DNA from 4 places in the Lottiidibacillus patelloidae genome. Region 2 is predicted to be linked to each of the others. Evidence: riboswitches for the same ligand, from Rfam matches in the RefSeq annotation. Region 2 holds a riboswitch; each other region holds the start of a gene.
The links. Region 2 has a riboswitch for cyclic di-GMP ahead of CIB95_RS00725 (DUF192 domain-containing protein). Riboswitches for the same ligand answer to the same signal wherever they lie in the genome.
Positions count from the first base shown of each region.

Region 1 (3,475 bases), on a different contig from region 2:
GAAGCACTGATTGATCAGCTGCTTGGCATGATGGAGAAATATCATGCAGACTACACGAATACGTTTGTAGCGTTAACGCTTGATAAGGTAAAAGGAACGGATATGTTTGCAAGTGAAGCATTTATTTCCTGGAATAAGCGTTGGCAAGAAAGACTAGAGAGACAAGAAGAAACAATAGAGGATGCAAAAGAATTAATGAAAAAAAGTAATCCAGTTGTTATTCCTCGCAATCATAAAGTTGAAGAAGCATTAGAAGCAGCAGTGGAAAATAGGGATTACTCCGTTATCGAAAATTTATTAAAAGTATTGGTAAATCCTTATGAATACACGTTGGAAAGGGAAGATTATTGCAAACCGGCTGACCCTTCCGCCGGAAATTATCAAACATATTGTGGAACATAACTAGTGGAGAGCCTGTGCAAGGCTCTTTTTTATGTTTTATATTTGTTTGTAAAAAAGAGGAAGTACATAATTCTATTGTATTTCTTTTTTTTATGGTCTAATGAGTATAGAAAAAGAAGATTATAATTTTGAACCTATCTATAGATGGAAAGTTAGAAAAAAGACATAGATAGCGGTCAAGAGGAGAAAATTTATATGAATTGTAGCAGTTGTATCGTAATGGATGTGCTATTTGAAATAAAAATGGAGGGAGAAGCTAATCTTTCTCTCCTAAATGATGTTATCCTCCATTTAAATAGAGAACATGGAATTGTCAAATTTGATGATAATATTTTAACGATAAAAGAAGCATCTGTTAGAGAATTTGTTTATTTTTGTAATGACCATATGGAACCTGAAATGGTTTATTTTCGAATTGACAACGAAGACTGGAAACCTATTAAACAAATTAACGCTGTGATTGACGTCCAATGGATTGACGAAATTATTATTAAAGAATTAGTAACTTGCTATTATCAACCAATCGTCAATGGTAATGAAGAGATATATGCTTATGAACTTTTAGCTCGTTTTCAACACGAAGACGGTTCAACGTTATATCCAAACGAAGTCTTTGCAGCGGCAAAAGAGCGAGGTAGGCTTTATGCTTTAGACCGTCTATGTCGAATGAATGCTGTTAAGGCTGCAGCACGTATCGATAAAAAAGCTTTTATCAATTTCATCCCAACCTCCATTTATTCACCAGAGCATTGTTTAAAGTCAACAGTTGCATTAGCAAATAAATTAAATGTAGATCCGTCAGAACTTGTTTTTGAAGTAGTAGAAACGGAAAAAGTAAATGATATAGATCATCTGAAAAAAATATTAGCTTATTATAACGAAAAAGGGTTTAAATACGCGCTTGATGATGTTGGAGAAGGTTTTAGTACTACGGAAGTATTGGCTGACCTTAAGCCTCACTATATGAAGTTAGATAGGCAATATGTAAACGGAGTCGCAAATGATATAACAAAGCAAAAAAACGCACTGTCTTTTTTGGAGCACGCTTTAATGAACGGATCTACACCTTTGGCTGAAGGAATCGAAGTGAAAGAAGATTTTGAATGGTTACAAACAAAAGGATATCAACTTTTTCAAGGTTACTTATTTGGGAAACCATCTCCAACACCGATCAAGCATACGAAAAAAGTGTAAGGCACTCATTGCTCTACACTTTTTTGTGCAATCAGGGACCATAAATGAGATTCAATTTGACATACAATCTATTAATAACATTCTCTAAATATATATTAGCAATATATATTGGTATTTATCGACTAAATATGCCAATATTCGCAAATGAATATATGAAATTATTTAATAAAATAGTAGATTTAGGAAATAAGTAGGTCTATAATAGAATTATAATAGATTGAATTAATAGAATAAACTAAAAAAGGGCAACCTATTCGAAAGAATATGGACGCAAAACTAGAGGGGCTTCAGTAGTAATACTATGCCAGCCAGTTGCATCGATACCCTTTCGCAAAAGATGGGGTTATTTTTTTAGGAATTCAGTATAGTATAGGGGGATTATAAAGATGAAAAAGTTACTTGCATTATTCTTTTCTACAATTTTAATTTTCACAACATCTAGTCCTATCTTTGCATCTGAGAAAACTAACTATGACGAAGCGTTAGAAAAAATAGAAGAGACAAATCTTAAAATTGATGAGGAAATTGCAAAAGCAGTAGAAAAATCTGACGAGCTTCAAGCTAAGTATCTTTTAGAACTTCGAGAACTTGAAGAAGGTGAAGAAGTTGTAGAACTGAAAATTGAAAAAGAGGAAGTTACTGCAGAGTATGTTTCTACTAAAGATCAACAAAAGAAGGAAAAGTTAAAAGAGAAATTAGCTAAAATAGATGAGAAATTAAAAAAAGAAGAAGATAAAATTGATAAAAAGATTGAAGAGCTTAACACGGAACTAAACGAACTTACAACACAGTTAATGGCGGAAGCTGATGAAGAAGATAAAAAGAAAATCATAGAAAAAATAGAAAAAATAGAGGAAAAGTTTAATAAGAAATATGAAAAGTCAAAAGAACTTACAGAAAAGTATACAGAAGAGCTTGACAAAATAATTTCTGATGTCTTCAATAAAACATTAGAAATGTCGGCTAAAACAATCGAAGAGGCAGCAGAATTAGGTGTTATTGCCGAATGTAGCTGGAAACTAGTACGTTTTGCTGATCGTGAGGCGTGGATCGATCCTCTCCGTGTTATCGGAATAAAGTAATATTATTTTTAGTCATCATGTTAAATTAAAAAAGAGTTCATTTTTTCGGACTCTTTTTTCCATTTCATGTATTCTTTGAGGTGAATACTATGCAAGGATTTAAATTAGGTAAAAAGGGAACATACATAGAAAAAGTTAAATTTGATACTAATGAGATAAGCTTGCTTTCTCGTGGAGATGGAGTAGAGATAATGACCCATTCCATAAAGAAGGATAAGCTTTTTTATGCATTTCCTTCTGAAAATGCAAACGTGCTAGAGTTCTTTTATGTGCTTAGTGGGGAAATCCTTTGTGAAATTGATGATAGTAAGGTGACAATCGGGCCAGAGGAGTATTTTAAAATTCAAAATATACCTGAACCAATCCATTTTAAGGCTCTATCAGACGTTCATTTACTATGGGTTAGCTCTGAACCAACCTTTGGACAAATGAGCAATGAAATTTCTTCACTTATGGAAATTGTAAAAGAAGTGGAGAAGAAGGATTGCTATACAGTTATGCACAGTGATCGAGTTGCTAATTACGCAATAAAAATTGCAAAGAAAATGAAGTGCAATAAGGAGCAGTTAGAAAGACTCAGTTTATCTGCATGTTTACATGACATCGGTAAAATTAATGTTCCTGAAAATATCTTGAATAAACCAGGCAAGTTAACAAAAGAAGAATTTGAGATTATAAAGAAACACCCATCTGATGGAGCGGATATGTTAATAGGTACAAATTATAAAGAACTTGCTCCGATCATTGAACAGCACCATGAACGTTTGGATGGAAGTGGCTATCCTAAAGGTTTAAAA
Region 1 is NZ_NPIA01000004.1:130,782-134,256, forward strand. Features, by position in the region: gene CIB95_RS09175 (protein adenylyltransferase SelO) at 1-402, shown strand, start outside; gene CIB95_RS09180 (EAL domain-containing protein) at 598-1,596, shown strand; cyclic di-GMP riboswitch class I at 1,831-1,916, shown strand; gene CIB95_RS09185 (hypothetical protein) at 1,983-2,678, shown strand; gene CIB95_RS09190 (HD-GYP domain-containing protein) at 2,768-3,475, shown strand, end outside.
Region 1: linked by a shared signal. The riboswitch ahead of CIB95_RS09185 (hypothetical protein) and the one ahead of CIB95_RS00725 (DUF192 domain-containing protein) in region 2 are both predicted to bind cyclic di-GMP.

Region 2 (3,475 bases):
ACCTAAAGGTGCCACGCCATAAGCGCTTCCTATTTGTCCAATTTCCGCTACGGACCTTACTTTGACAGTAGCGAAATCTATCCCAAACAATGTAGAGAATGCTAGAGGAACTTGTTTTGACATCTCAACTATTACTTTTTGATCATTGTAAACGTGACAGTTTTCTAGACTATTTGTTTCGTTATGAGCTGCAACGATATCATCAACAATCTCTTTTATCATTTTTTCTGACGTATTTTCATCATCATCTTGCATTTTTAATTCTTGTGCTCCTGATAGAACGGCGGCATTAGCTACTTTTTTTAGGTGACTTTTTTCCATATATAACATGCCTCCATCAATGACTAACCCTGTTAACGCAATCATTGCAAGCATGCCGATAACAACAAACACTAATACACCGCCACGCTCATTATTAATAGTTTTCAACCTTTCTCCTCCTATCATTCCACTCTAATTGTTGATTCTGTTTCAATATAAAAAGGAGAAGGTAGCATACTTGAAATTAATGGAGTAATAATTGTTGCTGGATACTTTAGTTGCACTGTAACGTAATCACCAGAGTTTCTATTGGTGTCATTTGGAGTAATCGTAACTTCTAAATCCGCTGGCTCTCCAATATGAATGTAATTTTTAGCAAACTGTGTCACATCACTATCGTTCCAACCTAATCCAGCAACACGAACAGTTTCTTGACTAGTTAAATGGTAGTGAGTATACATATAAAAAACTCGTCCAAAATCAAAAAGTCCAACCATTAAAAGTAGCATTACAGGTATAACTAATGCGAATTCTACGATTGACTGACCTTTTTCATTTTTCACCATAATATAATCCATCTTTCAAGCGCCAATGCTGCAAGTGCTCCTGCAGCAATTGCCACCCCATAAGGATAAGAATAGGATGAATTAAAAACTCCTTCTTTAATAGGTACTTTAATTCCATTTCTGGCACTATGAACACCATATAAAACTGCTGTAAATGCACCACTACGAAATAATATAATACCTAGTGCCATTAATGCTCCGATCATTCCCATATAGATTGCAGTGTACATCACAAAACTAGAACCCTTTAATGCACCAATAAGACCTAAAAGTTTAACATCGCCAGCACCCATTCCACCTAAGAAATACGGAATTAAAAGTAAGCCAAAGCCGACCGAGAAACCTATACCTGCTGTTTTTAAACCTACGAACCCATGGTCAATTCCTTGGATGATAAATGCTAGAAGCAATGCTGGGAAAATGACAGCATTATATATTTTTCTTTCTCTTATATCTGTTACAACACATATACCTAAAATAATTAATAGGATTAATGTAGTAATCATCATTTATCCCTCTTTTTGTATAGTTATTTTAAAATAGCCTTACGTTCGAGAACGTAAGGCTAGAAATATATAAGTTATATTAAGCACCAGTACCACTAGTAGTAGCAGTTCCTCCAGTATCACGGTTTGTTACATTGTTAATTACTTCATTAAACATTGTCATGATTTCATCTCTTAATGTAGCAAGTAGCGCGACAACTCCTACTGCAATAACACCTAAAACTAAACCGTATTCTGTCATCCCTTGACCTTTTTCCTCAAATACTAATCCTTTTAATTTGTTCATCATTTGACAATCTCCCCTTAACCATTATTTTTTATTTGTAATACATGTCCTACTTTTGTATCTGTTTTTGAGATACTTCCAGCAGGTAATTCGATCACCGAGTTTGCATTTTTGACAATGCTTCCAACTTTGCTCGGCTTCATCATGTGAGTGATCTTGACAATCTTCATATCTTTATCAAGATAAATCACATCGATGTCATACTTCATAAAAAATGTGTGGACCGATTGGCAGGGTTGTAGATGCAACGCTTCACCTAATGGCAATTCAGAAGTAAACATTAGCCCTTTTAATCGTTGAAAGAAACGATAGGCTGTTTTAAGTTTATTAGCTAATATTGTGCCATTTGATAGGTTCACTAGCATCATTTACTTTCACCTCCTGAAAATTAAAAAACAACCCTGCCACTTACCGAAAGTGGGGGTTGTTATATAAAAAATAACAACAAATACCCTTGTAATCTTTCGGTAACTGGCTGGCATAGTGTAATAAGATTTACACCTTAGCCCCTGTAGCTTTGCGCCGCTGATTTTCATCAGGTTTGCCTTTATCGAGATTCAGCGTCATTTGTCGTTGAATCTACTATTGTTTGATGTTGCTTGTTTTTATATTAACTAATTATCTAGTAAATTCATATAGTACTTTCACACTATTTTTTCAGACAATTTAAGGTAATTTACTAGAATTCCCCAATTTAATGCAGTTTTATTGTATAACTTCTTTACCTTTTAACGTCATTGAACTTGTCGCAAAGCCTACAGCGGAGATTGTAATGATAGAATAGAGTAATATTTCTTTACTAAATACAAAACCACCTATCATAATAATAACTGTATCTATTAAAAAAATTAGTATTCCAACATTAAGAGATATCCATTGTGTCAATAGTTGAGCAATTAAGTCTGTCCCACCGGTGCTTGTCTCAAATCTCAGCATTAGACCTACTCCTGTTCCAACTAGTAAACCTCCCAATAATGCACTATATAATGGGGGTAAATGAAAGCTATATCTTAGTGGACCAAGCAAATCAATGACAAATGCTGAAACTAACATCCCATGAAGACTATTAAAAAAATAAGATCGATAATATATCCATGCCATAAGATAGATTGGTACGCTAAGGATAATAATCGTTAAACCTACTTTATATCCCCATATATATTTCATAATTAATCCAATACCAACCATTCCACCATCCAATAAATGATATGGAACAATAAATCCATTAATTCCGATTCCTAGTAGAAAACTGCCAATAATTATTGCAATACCCTTTTTCAGCACACTCATCAAGTTCATCCTCCGTTAACGAAACAAGCTATATATAAACTATATGCATGTACCAAAAAAGTATTAATAGAAAAGCGAGGCGAACGCTCAGCGACGTATAAGCTGGAGCACTTTGTTTGAGATAAAGGAAACACAACGAGCGCAGCGAGTTGATGTTGACTTATCGTAAATAAAAAGTGTGAAGATTACTAGTCGTTGTGAGCCGCAGCTGGACAATCAGAAAAGCTGAGACGACTGATCAGCGACGTATGAACTGGAATACTTCGATTGAGATAAAGGAAAAAGAGAAAGGCGAGAACACCGGGTATCGGCGACAAGCTGAAGACGAGCACTGATTAAAGACGCTTTTTGTCATTAGAAGTGATTGGCTTCAGACCTCGAGCCGATGGTGCTCGCAGCTAGACAAAACATGAATAGTGAAGCTATTCGATGTTGACTTATCGCAAAGGAGAAGTATGAAGTTAACTAGTCGCTAGGAGTCGAAGCTGGATCATTATAGAAAGCTGAAGCAATCGGGTAACGGCGTAAAAACTGGAGCACTTCATCAAAAAAAGCTCACCATATGG
Region 2 is NZ_NPIA01000001.1:116,727-120,201, reverse strand. Features, by position in the region: gene CIB95_RS00745 (pilus assembly protein TadG-related protein) at 1-429, opposite strand, end outside; gene CIB95_RS00740 (TadE family protein) at 444-827, opposite strand; gene CIB95_RS00735 (A24 family peptidase) at 821-1,336, opposite strand; gene CIB95_RS00730 (Flp family type IVb pilin) at 1,413-1,622, opposite strand; gene CIB95_RS00725 (DUF192 domain-containing protein) at 1,637-1,987, opposite strand; cyclic di-GMP riboswitch class I at 2,083-2,175, opposite strand; gene CIB95_RS00720 (YitT family protein) at 2,325-2,909, opposite strand.

Region 3 (3,475 bases), on a different contig from region 2:
TATATGTCGTGATGGCTATTCAGTTTAATAGTATAAAACATCCATTTGTAATTATGTCTGTCATTCCGATGACGATTGTTGGAGTAATTATTGGTTTATTTATTACACAACAAGAATTAAGTGTCATGACAGGAATGGGCGTTGTCATGTTAATTGGTATCGTCTTAAATAATGCAATCTTACTTATTGACCGCACAAAACAGTTACGTCAAGAAGGAAAGAAAGTACCTGAAGCATTACTTGAAGCTGGAATTAATCGAACACGTCCAATTTTTATGACAACTTTAACGACGGTGTTCGGAATGCTGCCACTTGCATTAGCGACTGGAAATGCAAGTAACTACCAAGCGCCAATGGCAATTGCGATCATTGCCGGTTTATTATTCGCAACAATGATTACACTCATTTTAATTCCAGGAGTTTATATGCTTTTTGAAGATGTTGCAAACGGGACGAAGAAAATAAGACTTAAGAAAAAACAAGCATAAAATACATGAAAAGTAAGGCGAGCAAATGAGGAATTTATTTGTCTCGCTTTTTTATATGGTACAAACGTCCAATCACTCGTGAAATCAGGGCATATAGTGACTGTATAAGGACGAAAAATTCCTTAAATGATTTATAGGAGTTGATATTATGTCTGGCGGATTCGGATATGGCGGTGGCTTCGCGCTAATCGTTGTTTTATTTATCTTGTTAATTATTGTCGGTGCTGGCGGCTTTGTAAAAGGCTACTAATAGATAAAAAAACGCCCATAAATTGTGGGCGTTTTTCCTTATAATGGTTTCCAAATCATTAAGATGATAATAAAGACGTCAATTGTTGATGCTGTAATCATTAAAGGTTTCAATCCTTTTTTTATAGTCCAGTACGTTTCAGGAATTTCCTCGCTTTTTACTTCGCACACTACATTTAATGCGTTTTGTATTCCAGGTAAAATTTTAATTACATAAATGAGAACGGCGGCTAATAGTAAAACGATAGCTGTAATATACCAACCCTTAAGAAAAAGGTCAGTATTTAATGCTCCCATTCCTAAACCTGTTAGAAGTAACAATATAGAGCCGAATTTAGGATAGTTAGCTCCTTTTTGAATGAGACGTAAAGCAAGGGTTAATTCGCTTACTTTTTTAGGTAACGCAAGAATGAATGGGAAAAGAAACGTAGCTCCAATTCCTGCAATTGCAGATAAGATATGAATAGATAATAACATTTTGTAAAGAATAATTATCCCTCCTAAAATAAAGTTGAGGAGATTCAAAAGAAGATTAAACTACTAATATTTATTAAACTGGCGTAGCGATTATACATAAAAATGCATGAAAATCTTTAAAAAGCACATTTTATTAATGGAGGTGCAAAGCTAATGAATGAAAAGAAAAAAATTGAACATGATGAGGTTATGACCGATAAAGACCTCATTGTCGAAAAAGGAATGCCGCCACAAATTTTAGCAAGACATGAAAATGACAGTAATCCAGATGCATATGACTTGCGTGATCCTCAACAATTAAACGCTGAATAATTTCGGAAGGATGTCACTTCATGATAAGTGTGCATCCTTCTCTATTATATTAGGTTAAATTTAAGATTTTTTTAATAATATTCTTAAGAATAATAGGGTTAAGACCTTTGTAACTAGTAATTTTACAAAAACTAGTATTTTGTCGAACGAAAGTTATAGAAAAATAGTAGACATGCTAGTAGCTATGTACTATAGTATAATTATTGGAAAAATAATACTACATAAGGAAAAATTCCAAATCATCGAGAAAGGCAAAGCTAGAGAAATCTAGTGACGCAAAGCTATAGGGGCTTCACTGCCAGCCAGCTTTCGAAATGATTAGGGTTTAATTAGTCTCCTAACTTCTAAGAAAAATTACATCATGCGCATGGACTGTTGACCACCTAGTCATTAGTCTATTTTTTTTGTGTCGCTTGATGTTTTTTCTTATGGAAGAAGGGAGATTTTTTTGTGAAAAAAATTAAAGCATTACTTGGTTTAGCAGCATGTGCAAGTATGATTTTAGTGAGTGTACACAGTGGACAAGCTAGTTCTGTATTACCATTAGGTCAAGTTAAACAGCAAGATAACTTAGAAACTAGCAAAATTCATCCTAATTTAGTAGATCTTCTAAATACGAATAGAGAGGGAACAGTCAATGTTATCGTCTCTAAAAAGCCAGGTTCTACTGGGGTATTAGAAACTGCAAAATTATTAGGTGCAACAATTAAGTCTGAATGGGAATTCATTAATACGTTTTCAGCGGAAATTAAAGTTAGCTTATTAGATGAGTTAGCAGCACATGAAGGTGTGTTAGTAATTAATGAAGATAGTAAAATTGTTTCTACAGGATTTGATGTTACAAATAGTTCTGATGTTGCTGCCATTCAAAACACATATAACTCTGCTGTTCAAGTAGAAGGTGCTTGGGCAAGAGGGATTACAGGAAAAGGTGTCACGGTTGCAGTTGTAGATAGTGGGGTTTCACAATCGGAGAGGAATGACTTCGGCGAGCGCTTAATTGGGCGTGTTACCCTAAATAGTAATGTTCAAGATGAATTCGGCCATGGTACTCACGTTGCTTCAATAATAGCAGGTGACGGAACAGCAAGTAACGGAAAATACGTAGGTATTGCTCCGGGAGCAAATATTTTAAGTGTTAAATATAGTAATGCAAATGGAATGTCAACAGAAGCTGATTTAGTAGATGCGCTACAATGGATTTTTGAAAATAGACAAGATTATAACATTCGTGTAGTTAATATCTCTTCAACAGTTGGTACAAAGTCAAGGTATACAGAAAGCGCAACGGCAGCAGCTGTTGAATTATTATGGGCATCTGGAGTAGTAGTTGTTACTTCGTCTGGAAACAATGGTTATGACTCTTGCTCAACTTGTTCTGCACCAGCGAATGATCCATTTGTAATCACTGTAGGGGCAGTTGATGATAATGGAACAGAATACTTAGGTGACGATTTCCAAAAACCTTGGTCAAGTAAAGGTGTAACAATGTCAGGGGTATCTAAACCAGAAGTAATGGCACCAGGAACGAACATCGTTGCCTATATGCCATATGGCAATAACAGAAATGTTAAACCTGAAAATGTAGTTGATGGCGCTTACTTTAAAATGGGTGGTACATCGATGGCTGCTCCAGTAGTATCTGGTGTCGTTGCTTTGATGCTTGAAGCGAATCCAGACTTAACACCTAATCAAATTAAGTGGATCTTACAAGCTACGGGAAGAGATTATTTAGAATTTAAAGACCGCTTCTTACGCCAATTAAGTAAAGAACAAAAAGATAATTTAGATATTGATAACGTTCACCATAGTTATCGAGCTTACAGTAGTGGAGATTACGGAATTGTAAATGCTGATGCAGCAGTTTACTACGCAGTTAATTATCAAACAAGTTCGATTCCTAGTGCAAATATGAATTTCACGTTCTCACCAATGATTTGGGGGAATGA
Region 3 is NZ_NPIA01000006.1:157,042-160,516, forward strand. Features, by position in the region: gene CIB95_RS12030 (efflux RND transporter permease subunit) at 1-488, shown strand, start outside; gene CIB95_RS12035 (YjcZ family sporulation protein) at 637-738, shown strand; gene CIB95_RS12040 (DUF2269 family protein) at 777-1,214, opposite strand; gene CIB95_RS16245 (hypothetical protein) at 1,368-1,526, shown strand; cyclic di-GMP riboswitch class I at 1,767-1,840, shown strand; gene CIB95_RS12045 (S8 family peptidase) at 1,977-3,475, shown strand, end outside.
Region 3: linked by a shared signal. The riboswitch ahead of CIB95_RS12045 (S8 family peptidase) and the one ahead of CIB95_RS00725 (DUF192 domain-containing protein) in region 2 are both predicted to bind cyclic di-GMP.

Region 4 (3,475 bases), on a different contig from region 2:
TGCCTTTATTAACTAATGTTTGTTTAACTTTCTCAGCTGTGAACTTTGGCATATTATCATTCGTTGTTCTTGCCAAATGTATCATTTTAGCTAAATCTGGTTGTAACTCATATAAAAACCAAGGGTCGACAGCTATACAATGTCCACCTACACCAGGGCCTGGAGAGTGAATGTTAACACGAGGGTGATAATTTGCTAATTTAATGGCTTCCCACACGTTAACACCGACATTCTCGCTAATTTTAGCTAGTTCGTTGGCAAAAGCTATATTTATATCACGATAAGTGTTTTCCATTACCTTTACCATTTCTGCAGTAGTTGCATCAGTAAGATGAATTTCACCTTCAACAAAAACTTTATAAAGGTCTCTAGTAGCTTCAGCAGAACGTTTATTAATTCCACCAACAATACGGTCATTTTGAACTAATTCCTTAAACACTTTCCCAGGAATTACTCTTTCTGGGGAGTGAGAAATTAATAGCTCTTCACCAATGACATAACCAGTTTCTTCTAGAACCGGGATCATCACATCTTCAACAGTTCTTGGCGGTACAGTGGATTCTAAAATGATAAGATTATTTGGTTTTACATACGGAACGATTGCTTTTGTTGCAGAACGGACGTATTCTAAGTTAGCAGATTTATCATCACGTATTGGTGAAGGAACGGCAATTATAAATACATCAGCCTCTTCTGGTGTAGTCGATACTGTTAAATTGCCAGTATCTATTGCTGTAATTAACTTTTCTTGCAATCCTTCTTCTTCAATATGAAGTTGTTTATTACTAATAAGCTTAACAGTACGCTCATTTATATCGACCCCATGTACTTTAACTCCATGATTAGCAAACATTACTGCAGTTGGTAATCCGATATATCCTAATCCAACAACACATACTTTATTAAACATAAAAAATTCTTCCCTTCAGTGATCAATTAGATATATAAAAAATTTAATAGATTGTTTAATGAAAATCATAAATATGAAACCTAAAAATACCTTCTTATAGTATAAGCATATGATAATGAAAATACCATTAAAAGAAGTTACTTAATAATTGATTGTAATAGAAAATTATAAATTAATAAAATAATATCAATTAATATTTAATCAATACTATTCGTTATCAGTTCTAAAATTAGTTCCGTAGGGCTAAACAAATATCCTTCTGCAAAATTCGACAATATTTTTAAACATAAGGAAAAGTAGCAGCTTCTGTGGTATATTATTTAAAGGTAAAAAAATGATGATTATAATTTATAAGAGATACTTTGACAGATAGCGACATAAATTGGGCGCCTTGCTATCTTGAGTAAGTGGCGCAACCGACTCTGCTTTAGAGTCATTTTTTTTTGAAATAGTTTAATAATTTAGTTAAAAGAGATACTATGACAGATGGCGATATACTTGGGCGCTTAAGCTATCTTGAGTAAGTAGCGCAACCGACTCTTCTATATAATAGGAGGGCTTAATTTGTATGAATTACTTCAACAGTTAAGAAGTGAAAGTGCATTAACAAAAAATGAATATAAAATTCCTTTTTTACTAGAAAAGTTACGAATGCATGATGAAGCAACATACTTCCATTCTGTGAGAGTGGCAAATATATTAGATGACTTCGCAAAGAGTATAAATATAGAAATTGAAAAACGTAAAATAATAAAAAATTCCGCACTAATACACGATATAGGTAAGATATTCATAAATAGTAACCTTTTACAGAAGCAAGGAAAACTAAGCGAATTAGAGTGGGAAGAATTAAAAAAACATGCATTATATAGTGACTTGATCGTTAAAGAACTCGAAATTGATGACGTTGATTATTCAATGATTTTGCATCATCATGAAAATATAGATGGATCAGGCTATATTGCAGGGCTCAAAAATTATGACATTAGTATGAATGTAAGAATGATACGAATTGTTGATAGTTTTGAAGCAATGACAGCAAAGCGCGCATATGCTAAGGCGATTTCGGTCGAGCTAGCCTTAGAAGAACTAAGTGCGTGCAAACACTTTTACGATCAAGAGTTAGTGACAAAATTTCAAAGCTTTGTACAAGTACAGTAAGAATATCAGAGATAGAGAGTCTATTTCAGACACATAGATCTTTGCACTATTTTAATTACATTATTTTATTTTATTTGCTTTTTATGCCAAAATGAAATCAAACAATAGAACGATGAAGGATGGCGAGAATGGAAGTAGAAGTAACGTTAAAAGTGAAACCTAAATATGAAAAAATGTACAAAAGTGGGTATCCACTTATAACAAAAGATGCTATTAGTAATGTAAATACCTTACAAAAGGAAGGGCAGCTTTTTAAACTGATAGCTGAAGACAATTCTTTTTTAGGAAAAGGTTACTTAGGAAAGCAAAACAAAGGGTATGGCTGGGTTTTAACAAATAATAGGAATGAAATTATTAACCAAGCTTTTTTTGAAAAAAAAATAAAAGATGCGGCTGAAAATCGTAAAGTGTTATTTAATAGTGAAGATACAACAGCATTTCGTCTCTTTAATGCTGAGGGAGATGGAATTGGTGGTTTCACTATTGATTATTATGATGGCTTTTATTTAGTTAACTGGTACAGTGAAGGCATATATAAGTATAAAGAGTATGTATATACCGCACTAACAAAACTAGGACAATATCAAGGGATATATCAAAAGAAGCGATTCAACTCAGGTGGGAAATTTATTGAAGAAGATGGCTTCGTAGAAGGAGAAAGAGCTGAATTTCCTCTTATTGTAAAAGAGAATGGGGTAAATTTTGCGATTTACTTAAATGAAGGGGCAATGGTAGGGGTTTTTCTTGACCAAAGAGAAGTGCGTAAAAAAATTCGAGATACGTATGCAAAAGGAAAGACAGTATTAAATACCTTTTCATACACCGGTGCTTTTTCTGTTTTTGCAGCATTAGGTCGAGCTACCAAAACAACTAGTGTCGACTTAGCTAATCGAAGTTTAAGTAAAACGATTGAACAATTTCAACTGAACGGTATAGACCATGAAAAACAAGATATTATTGTAGAAGACGTCTTCCGTTACTTTAAATATGCAAGTAGAAAACAATTGAAATTCGATTTAGTTATTCTAGATCCACCTAGTTTTGCACGCTCAAAAAAATTCACCTTTAGTGCTTCAAAAGATTATAAAAATCTACTAAAAGAAGCAATTGATATTACAGAGGAGAATGGAGTAATTGTCGCTTCAACGAACTGTGCAACCTTTGATATGAAAAAGTTTAAAGGTTTTATAAAGGCGGCTTTTAAAGAACTACATTTAAATTACTCAATTGAAGAGGAGTACTCTCTGCCAGAAGACTTTAAAACAATGAAGCAATTTAAAGAAGGCAATTATTTAAAAGTTGTCTTTATTAGAAAAGCATAAACTAATTGACAGTAGATTTAAGGAAATTGGTAAGCAGACAATTCTTTGTTTGCTTATTTTTTTGTGGAAATTTGCATAAAAA
Region 4 is NZ_NPIA01000005.1:107,193-110,667, forward strand. Features, by position in the region: gene CIB95_RS10540 (nucleotide sugar dehydrogenase) at 1-910, opposite strand, end outside; cyclic di-GMP riboswitch class II at 1,257-1,341, shown strand; cyclic di-GMP riboswitch class II at 1,374-1,458, shown strand; gene CIB95_RS10545 (HD-GYP domain-containing protein) at 1,475-2,071, shown strand; gene CIB95_RS10550 (class I SAM-dependent rRNA methyltransferase) at 2,200-3,393, shown strand.
Region 4: linked by a shared signal. The riboswitch ahead of CIB95_RS10545 (HD-GYP domain-containing protein) and the one ahead of CIB95_RS00725 (DUF192 domain-containing protein) in region 2 are both predicted to bind cyclic di-GMP.